3 regions of the Marinobacterium sp. xm-a-127 genome follow, and region 2 is predicted to be linked to each of the others. Evidence: predicted binding sites of a transcription regulator. Region 2 holds the regulator's gene; each other region holds the start of a gene.

Region 1 (3,284 bases), on a different contig from region 2:
TCAACTCGAACTTCTGCCCCAGTACCAATACAGCCGTATTGAGGTTTTCAAGAATCAATTTGTACTGTTGCGATCCGAACATTAGGTATTCCCAAGGGTTTTGATGACTTAACAGCTCTACTCTAGCGTTAAGCCTTAATAGCTCTACTTAATAAGCAAAAAGGTTGCCAACTCAGCGAAACCCAGTAACCACGGGCTTTTGAGTTTTAGCATGCACAATAGAATGGCATATATGAAGATATTATGCACCATTTTGGTGCGAGGTGTTTTGTGCGCATCCATGCGCCTGCAGGATACCGTTCGTCCTGGCATGCCCTGCTCCTGCACATCCTTTTGCTCGCAGGATACCGTTCGTCCTGAACATAAAAAACCCGGCAGGTGCCGGGTTTTTTGAATCGATAAGATCTTAAACTGAGTAGTAAAGATCGTATTCGATTGGGTGAGTTGTCTGGCTCACTTGAGCACACTCTTCACGCTTAAGTTCGATGTAAGCGTTTAGCATGTCTTCAGTGAATACGCCGCCGCGAGTTAGGAACTCGTGATCAGCTTCTAGAGCGTCCAGAGCTTCTTCTAGTGAAGAACAAACCTGTGGGATCTGAGCAGCTTCTTCAGCTGGTAGATCGTAAAGGTCTTTGTCTGCTGCATCGCCAGGGTGGATCTTGTTCTGGATACCGTCAAGACCCGCCATCATTAGCGCAGAGAACGCTAGGTATGGGTTAGCGATTGGATCAGGGAAGCGTGTCTCGATACGACGGCCTTTAGGGCTAGTTACGTATGGGATACGGATAGAAGCTGAACGGTTACGAGCTGAGTAAGCTAGCATAACTGGTGCTTCGAAGCCTGGAACAAGACGCTTGTACGAGTTAGTACCTGGGTTACATAGAGCGTTAAGCGCTTTAGCGTGCTTGATGATACCGCCGATGTAGTAAAGAGCTTCTTCAGATAGGCCCGCGTATGCGTCGCCAGCGAAGATGTTAACACCGCCTTTAGATAGAGACTGGTGAACGTGCATACCAGAGCCGTTGTCACCAACGATTGGCTTAGGCATGAACGTAGCTGTTTTACCGTAAGCGTGAGCAACGTTGTGAACTGCGTACTTAAGAATCTGAACTTCGTCAGCTTTCTTAACAAGGGTGTTACCTGCCACACCGATTTCACACTGACCAGCAGTTGCTACTTCGTGGTGGTGTACTTCTACGTGCAGACCCATCGCTGTCATCGCGTCACACATTGCAGCACGAAGATCGTGTAGAGAGTCTACTGGTGGTACTGGGAAGTAACCGCCTTTAACGCGTGGACGGTGACCTGTGTTACCGCCTTCGAATTTGCTGTTAGAAGACCATGCAGCTTCTTCAGAAGATACAGTGTAGCCACAACCAGACATGTCAGAGTGGAAGTGAACTTCGTCAAATACGAAGAACTCTGGCTCTGGACCGAACATAGCGCTGTCAGCGATACCTGTTGATTTCAGGTACTCTTCTGCACGCTTAGCAACAGAACGTGGATCACGCTCGTAACCAAGACCTGTAGCAGGCTCAACGATGTCACAACGGATGATGACTGTTGCATCTTCAGAGAATGGATCAACGATAGATGAAGAGTCATCTGGACGAAGGATCATGTCAGAGTCGTTAATACCCTTCCAACCTTGGATAGATGAGCCATCAAACATTTTGCCGTCTTCGAAGAAGTCGTCACCCATTTCGTGAACTGGGATAGTTACGTGCTGCTCTTTACCTTTAGAGTCTGTAAAGCGAAGGTCGATCCACTTCGCGTCAGTTTCTTTGATCAGATTTAGTGTCTGTTCAGACATTATGGCTCTCTCCATTATCAGATATTGCCAGACTAGTAGCCTTGGGTTTAAGCCTGCACCATGCAAGCTCAGTCTTCCTAACGAGCTAGCAAACAGTATGCCAACTCGAAAAAAGTCTTTATTTACGGTGATTTACCGCATCAGCAACGAATCACCAATGACAATAAACGCACCAATTTGATGCACACCTAAAACATACGCACCACAATGGTGCTTTAAACTATTACTAGTCTGTCGATGTGTGCCAATATGATACTCCAGCCAAAAAATTTTGCACTAGATTCGCTTCTAACAATTGTTCATATGGTCCAAATTTATTGGCTATTAATTCGCCTTGATCACGCTCGACGCGTATAATCCGCGCATCTTTAATTAATGAGACTCACCTCGTGATCGAAAATCTTCGCAATATCGCCATCATCGCACACGTCGACCATGGCAAAACCACCCTAGTTGATAAACTTCTAGAGCAGTCAGGTACCCTTGGCCGTCGTGATGAAGGCGCTGAGCGCGTCATGGACTCAAACGACCAAGAGAAAGAGCGTGGCATCACCATCCTTGCCAAAAACACCGCCATCACTTGGAACGACTACCGCATCAACATCGTCGATACTCCTGGGCACGCCGATTTCGGTGGTGAGGTAGAGCGTGTTATGTCGATGGTTGACTCGGTCCTTCTGCTTGTTGATGCAGTTGATGGTCCAATGCCACAAACACGCTTCGTTACTCAGAAAGCCTTTGCACGCGGCCTTAAGCCAATCGTTGTTATCAACAAAATCGACCGTCCTGGTGCACGTCCAGATTGGGTTATGGATCAGGTTTTCGAACTGTTCGACAACCTAGGCGCTACCGATGAGCAGTTGGACTTCCCGATTGTCTACGCCTCAGCGATCAACGGTATTGCGGGTGATGATCACGAAGCTATGGCTGACGATATGACGCCTCTATTTGAAGCGATCATCAAGCACGTTGATGCGCCTCACGTCGATACAGAAGGTCCATTCCAGATGCAGGTCTCTGCGTTGGACTACAACAGCTTTGTCGGTGTTATCGGTGTGGGTCGTATCTCACGCGGTAAGATCTCTACCAACACGCCTGTTAAAGTCATCGATTCACACGCAAAAATGCGTTCAGGTCGTATCCTTAAGATCATGGGCTACCACGGTCTTGATCGTGTCGATGTCGACAGTGCACAAGCAGGTGACATTGTCTGTATTACCGGTCTAGACGAACTCAACATCTCAGATACGCTGTGTCACCCAGATGTTGTTGAAGCACTACCAGCACTCTCTGTCGATGAGCCAACCGTCTCTATGACATTCCAGGTCAACGACTCTCCGTTTGCCGGTAAAGAGGGCAAATTCGTTACCAGCCGTAACATCAAAGAGCGTCTAGAGCGCGAATTGATTCACAACGTAGCACTGCGTGTAGAGCCGGGTGATAGCCCTGAGAAATTCCGTGTATCAGGTCG
Region 2 (3,284 bases):
AGATTACCTATGCAACCGGTTCAATTCTGGATTACACAGTAAGCTCTCAACTGCTGTTAATTACGGGGAACGCTAGAGTGACTCAGGGTGGTGACGAGTTCACTGGGGCTAAAATTAATTACGACATGGCGAACTCTAAAGTAAAAGCCTTTAGCAGTGAGAGCGGAAGCCAGCGTGTCAAAATGGTTCTTCAGCCTAAAAAAGATAATTAACCATGAGTTCACTCGAAGCCCTCCACCTAGCCAAAAGCTACAAAGGACGCTCTGTTATTGAAGATGTGTCCGTCACTGTTGAGCCCGGTGAGATTATAGGATTGCTTGGGCCCAACGGAGCGGGTAAGACAACCTGCTTCTATATGATTGTAGGTCTGGTCAGAGCGGATCGAGGCAACATTCGTCTCAATGGCGACGACGTCACTAGAATGCCTATTCATGAGCGCGCAAAACGCGGCTTAGGCTATCTTCCGCAAGAGGCCTCTGTATTCAGAAAGCTGAGTGTCTACGACAATCTAATGGCCATACTGGAGCAGAGAAAAGACCTGACCAAAGATCAACAACACGAGAAAGCTCAGTCACTGCTTGAAGAGTTTCATATCACTCACATCAAAGAGTCCAAAGGGATGGTCCTATCCGGAGGTGAAAGACGCCGAGTTGAGATTGCAAGAGCCCTAGCAAACGATCCTGACTTCATCCTACTGGACGAGCCTTTTGCTGGTGTAGACCCCATCTCTGTCAGCGACATCAAACAGACCATCAGACACCTTAAAGATCGAGGTATTGGCGTCCTGATAACAGATCACAATGTCAGAGAGACTCTCGACATTTGCGAACGGGCTTACATCGTTAGTGAGGGTAACATTCTTGCAGAGGGTGAGCCTGAGCAGATCATGATGAATCAAGCCGTTAAAGAGGCTTATCTGGGCAATGATTTTCGCTTGTAACTCTCACACTTTTAAGTAATTATCATTTTAATGAAGCACTCTTTACAGCTCAAAGTCGGACAGAACCTGTCCATGACCCCACAATTGCAGCAAGCGATCAAATTGCTGCAACTCTCCTCCTTAGAGCTACAGACAGAGATTCAAGAGGCACTCGATAGTAACCCACTACTGGAGGTAGCCGATGAAGAAGATCAGAGTGAAGAGAACTCTCAGAGCATTGAGCAAAAAGAGTCATCAACCTTAGATGAGACCCAATCTAATTCAGAGATCGAAGAGACGCTCGAATCGTCTCAGCCGGAAGATAGCTGGTCTACTGATGACATCCCTGAACAGCTTTCAACCGACAGTCAATGGGACGATACTTACCAAAGCTCTTCAAATTCCAATCGTGATGATGATTGGATGCCAGGTGATAATGACGCTGCGGTTGAAACCATCCAAGACCACCTTAACTGGCAACTGAATCTGGTTAATTTCAGCGATGTTGATCGATACATTGCTGAGATGATTATTGACTCTATCGATGATCGTGGCTATCTGATCACCGATCTGCAGGACATTCTTCTCAGCTGCCAAGAGGAGCTACCTGAACTCTTTTTTGAAGTGGAAATGGATGAGGTAGAGACAGTACTTCACCGTATTCAACAGTTTGACCCACCCGGTGTCGGTGCCCGTGATCTTGCAGAGTGTTTGAAAATCCAGTTAAGACAGCTACCCATAGAGACCCCTTGGCGAGCCGAATCTCTGCGCCTAGCGACCGACTATTTAAATCTGTTGGGCAGTCGAGACTTTAAATCTTTGATGCGCCGTATGAGGCTCAAAGAGGAGCAACTGTCAGAGGTGGTTAGGTTAATTCAATCACTTAACCCAACACCAGGAGACTCGTTAGATCTGGGTGATACTGATTACATCGTACCGGACGTGATCGTGCGTAAACGCGCTGGGGAGTGGACACTCACTCTCAATAACGACGTAGTCCCTGAACTACGTATCAATGATGTCTACTCAGGCATGATTAAACGTGCAGACAACTCCGCGGAGAACCAATTTTTAAAAGACCATCTACAAGATGCACGCTGGTTCATAAAGAGCTTACAAAGCCGCAATGAGACCCTCTTAAAGGTCTCAACGGAGATCGTTACTAGACAGATCGGTTTTCTCGAGCAGGGTGAACAGGCGATGAAGCCTCTTATTCTTCACGATATTGCTGAAGCCGTTGATCTACATGAATCCACCATCTCCCGTGTTACAACTCGAAAATACATGCACACCCCGCGCGGTGTCTTTGAATTGAAGTATTTCTTTTCGAGTCAGGTGGCTACCAGTGACGGCAGTGGTGCATCGTCAACTGCGATCCGAGCAATCATTAAAAAATTAATTTCAGAAGAAGACCCTCGCAAGCCACTAAGTGACAGTAAGCTTGCTACACTACTAGATGAAGAGGGGGTGAATGTTGCAAGACGAACCATTGCTAAATATCGCGAAGTTCTCAACATTCCACCTTCAAATGAGAGAAAGCGTTTGGTTTAATTGAGGTAGGCGGCCTCATTTTTTCACTCCGCCTAAGACGAGGAGAAGTCATATGCAGATAAATATTACTGGTCATCACGTAGACCTGACTGAAGCTCTAAGTGAATACGTACGTAACAAGTTCGATAAGCTAGAACGTCACTTCGACAACATTCAGAATGTACAAGTTACTCTCAGTGTCGAAAAGCAGGGTAAAAAAGCCGAGGCTGATATTCACTTAGCCGGTGGCCAAGTGGTCGCTTCTGATGAGCATGATGACATGTATGCAGCGATTGATGGCTTAGTGGATAAGCTTGATCGCCAAATCATCAAGCATAAAGAAAAAATGAAATCTCACAAATAAACGAACGACAACATGCAACTAGGTGACCTACTGACGACTGAAACAACCGCCTGCCGGGAGTCAGTCGCCAGTAAAAAACGCCTTCTTCAAGTGGCCAGCGAAAAGCTGGCCTCTTCAGTTGATGGCGTAACAGAAGATGAAATTTTTACAGGCCTTCTTAATCGTGAACGATTAGGCAGTACAGGAATTGGCTCTGGCGTGGGTATACCCCACTGTCGAATTCCGGGCTGTTCAACAGCATCCGCCTGCTTAATCACACTCGATGGCGGTGTCGATTTTGATTCAATCGATTCAGCGCCGGTCGATCTTGTCTGCGCACTGATCGTGCCCGATGATGGAAATGATGAGCACCTTAAGACACTGGCTGGTCTAGCAGAGCTGTTCAGTAAGCCCGAAGCCCTCAATTCTCTCAGAGACTGCACGAACTCTGAAGCCCTACTCAATAAAGCAACTGAGCTATCAAAGGTCTGA
Region 3 (3,284 bases), on a different contig from region 2:
GCAGCGCTAGCGCCATTTATTGGTCGCCTTCGTTTTGCTTTGCCTCCATTGGTAACTGGTCTGATCGTGCTGATGATCGGTTTGTCACTTCTTAAAGTGGGTATTCAGTACGCGGCAGGTGGCGTTCCGGCGATTGGTAAGCCTGAGTTTGGTTCGTTAGAGAACTGGACTGTTGCTGGTACCGTTATTGTGGTGACCCTAGGTCTGAAATTCTACGGTAAAGGCATGATCAGCTCAGCGGCTATATTGATCGGTCTGATTGCAGGTTACGTTCTGGCCTACTTTATGGGTATGGTTAACTTCGGTAACGTCGGCCGTGCTGCAAGCTTTGCGCTGCCACAGCTCTTCCCATTCGGAATCGAGTTCGGCGCAGGTGCCATCATAGGTATTGCACTTATGTCATTCATCTCTGCGATTGAGACAGTGGGTGACGTATCGGGTATCACCAAAGGTGGTGCGGATCGTGAAGCAACTGATACTGAGATCAAAGGCGCAACTTATGCAGACGGTCTAGGTACAGCGCTATCTGCTCTAGCTGGTGCACTGCCAAATACATCGTTCTCGCAAAACGTTGGTCTGATCGCAATGACGCGTATGATGAGTCGTCACGTGGCAACCATTGGTGCGATCTTCCTGATCGTTTGTGGTCTGATCCCTAAAGTGGGTGCTCTCATCTCTACTGTGCCAATCGAAGTATTGGGTGGTGGTGTTATCGTGATGTTCGGCATGGTTGCCTCTTCAGGTATGAAGATGCTGGCTGATGTGGATTGGAACAGCCGTAACATGGTGATCTTTGCAGTATCACTATCACTTGGCCTGGGTCTAATGCAGGTTCCAGAAGCGCTTCAGCACCTAGACGGTACAGTTAAGGCGCTTTTAACAACAGGTCTACTACCAGCAGCAGTCTGCGCCATCGTACTCAACCTGTTTATGCCTCATCCTAAGAAGGAAGAGGAGTAAGTTTTTAACTTACCTTTCTAATCGATCAAAGGCCCCTTATGGGGCCTTTTCAGTTGGAGCCTTATCACAGATGAGGCGATTTTTATCAGCACGCATCGCGGCCTTTTCAAGACCGCTCCAACGGTTCGCACGCTGAATTGATGTTGGAGCCTTATCACAGATGAGGCGATTTATATCGGTAAAAATCGCGGCCTTTTTAAGACCGCTCCAACGGTTCGCACGCTGAATTGATGTTGGAGCCTCATCGAAGATGAGGCGATTTATATCGGTAAAAATCGCGGCCTTTTCAAGACCGCTCCAACGGTTCGCACGCTGAATTGATGTTGGAGCCTTATCGAAGATGAGGCGATCGTTTCTGACTGCGGATGACAGGCTGAAGCCAGTCACGGCAGCTCCGTAGTTGAGTTCTCGCCTGTCAGCCGCTATATGGCTAATCCCACAACCCCAAACAAGTGCACCAAAATACCCTTAAAAATTTACTTTTGCGATCTTTTGGTGCGCATTCCTGTCGCAAATGTCACTTAATGGTGCACTGCAAAATCTCTTCATATGCGTCAAATAGAATAATATTAATTGTTTATCTTATTGTTTTTAAACATAAATAAAATTAATTTACGGACTATTTCAAAAACTGGCACGCACTCTGCAATAAGAAAAACATCTAGGTTACTAATCAAAGGAGAAGACCCTGATGTCTAAATCAACTATGTTTAAATCTGCTGCGCTAGCCTTAGCTGTTTCTGCAACGAATCTTGCAATGGCGGCTGATACGATCAAAGTGGGCGTGCTTCACTCACTGTCGGGCACAATGGCGATCAGTGAGACAACACTGAAAGACACCATGCTGATGCTGATCGAAGAGCAGAACAAGAAGGGCGGTTTGCTAGGTAAACAACTTGAGCCTGTGGTTGTCGACCCAGCGTCTAACTGGCCACTGTTTGCTGAGAAAGCACGTGAGCTAGTTGAGAAAGAGAAGGTGGACGCGATCTTCGGTTGTTGGACATCGGTGTCACGTAAATCGGTTCTTCCGGTTATTGAAGAGCTAGACAGCCTCATGTTCTACCCAGTTCAGTACGAAGGTGAAGAGTCGTCTAAAAACGTCTTCTACACAGGTGCTGCGCCAAACCAGCAGGCGATTCCAGCGGTTGATTACCTAATGAACGAGTTGGGTGTTGAGCGTTGGGTGCTAGCCGGTACTGACTATGTCTACCCACGTACAACTAACAAAATCTTGGATGCTTACCTAAAAGCGGCGGGTGTTGCTGAAGAGGACATCATGGTGAACTACACGCCATTCGGTCACTCTGATTGGCAGTCGATTGTATCGGACATTAAAAAGTTCGGTTCAGCGGGTAAGAAGACTGCGGTTGTCTCTACCATTAACGGCGATGCCAACGTACCTTTCTACAAAGAGCTAGGTTCACAGGGCATCAGCTCTGAAGATATTCCAGTGGTTGCTTTCTCTGTCGGTGAAGAGGAGCTATCTGGTATGGATACTGGACCGCTTGTAGGTCACCTAGCTGCTTGGAACTACTTCATGAGCGTTGATAGTGAAGTGAACGATGAGTTTATCGAGAACTGGCACTCATTCATTGGTAACGAAGATCGTGTAACCAATGACCCAATGGAAGCGCACTACATCGGCTTCAACATGTGGGCTAAAGCGGTTGAAAAAGCTGGTACAACGGATCCATCGGCTGTCCAAGATGCTCTCATCGGTGTCTCTGTACCAAACCTTACAGGTGGCCTATCCACTATGATGCCAAACCACCACATCTCTAAACCGGTTCTGATCGGTGAGATCCAAGATGATGGTCAATTTGAAGTGGTCTCTTCAACTTCAGGTTTGGTGGTTGGTGATGCATGGTCTGATTTCCTAGAGGGTTCTAAAGACCTTATCTCAGACTGGCGCCAGCCACTCTCTTGCGGGAACTACAACGTGAAAACCGCAACCTGTTCTGGTCAGAACTTCTAATCTTTCTTAACAAGAAAAGACCAGGCGGCAGATACTGCCGCCTTTTTTCCACCTGTAAGGAATCTCATTATGATGCGATCTGTTAGAAAATCGCTTCTAAGCTCTCTGATGCTGATCATCTCGCTGCTTGCTCTGCCAGTTCTAGCAGGCGAGGCTGAGTTTAATCAGTACGAAGAGAAGCTGACAAAAGCAAAGTTTACTGAAAAATCACGCATTATTAGCGACTGGATGGCTACCGATTCAGGCGAGGCCCTATCCTTAGTTCAACTGATGCTCGACAGCCAACTCTACTACCACAAAAAAGAGAAGCAGCTCTATCGAGTTGAGAAGGCTGAAAAGGGGGCTGAGG

The links. Region 2 encodes sigma-54, which starts transcription at its own class of promoters, with help from an activator protein. Its sites were predicted from a motif close to TGGCACNNNNNTTGCTNT; they were not measured.
Region 1: a site for sigma-54 is predicted at 1,899-1,916, ahead of glnA (glutamate--ammonia ligase). Genes of this name have one in related genera too.
Region 3: a site for sigma-54 is predicted at 1,593-1,610, ahead of urtA (urea ABC transporter substrate-binding protein). Genes of this name have one in related genera too.

The regions. Positions count from the first base shown of each region.
Region 1 covers NZ_WBYH01000008.1:29,736-33,019, forward strand. Annotated here, with positions in the region: gene glnL (nitrogen regulation protein NR(II)) at 1-82, opposite strand, end outside; gene glnA (glutamate--ammonia ligase) at 407-1,813, opposite strand; gene typA (translational GTPase TypA) at 2,203-3,284, shown strand, end outside.
Region 2 covers NZ_WBYH01000001.1:600,683-603,966, reverse strand. Annotated here, with positions in the region: gene lptA (lipopolysaccharide transport periplasmic protein LptA) at 1-212, shown strand, start outside; gene lptB (LPS export ABC transporter ATP-binding protein) at 215-940, shown strand; gene XMA127_RS02885 (RNA polymerase factor sigma-54) at 971-2,470, shown strand; gene hpf (ribosome hibernation-promoting factor, HPF/YfiA family) at 2,523-2,813, shown strand; gene XMA127_RS02875 (PTS sugar transporter subunit IIA) at 2,826-3,284, shown strand.
Region 3 covers NZ_WBYH01000003.1:127,909-131,192, forward strand. Annotated here, with positions in the region: gene XMA127_RS06585 (uracil-xanthine permease family protein) at 1-960, shown strand, start outside; gene XMA127_RS06590 (hypothetical protein) at 997-1,347, opposite strand; gene urtA (urea ABC transporter substrate-binding protein) at 1,652-2,935, shown strand; gene urtB (urea ABC transporter permease subunit UrtB) at 3,005-3,284, shown strand, end outside.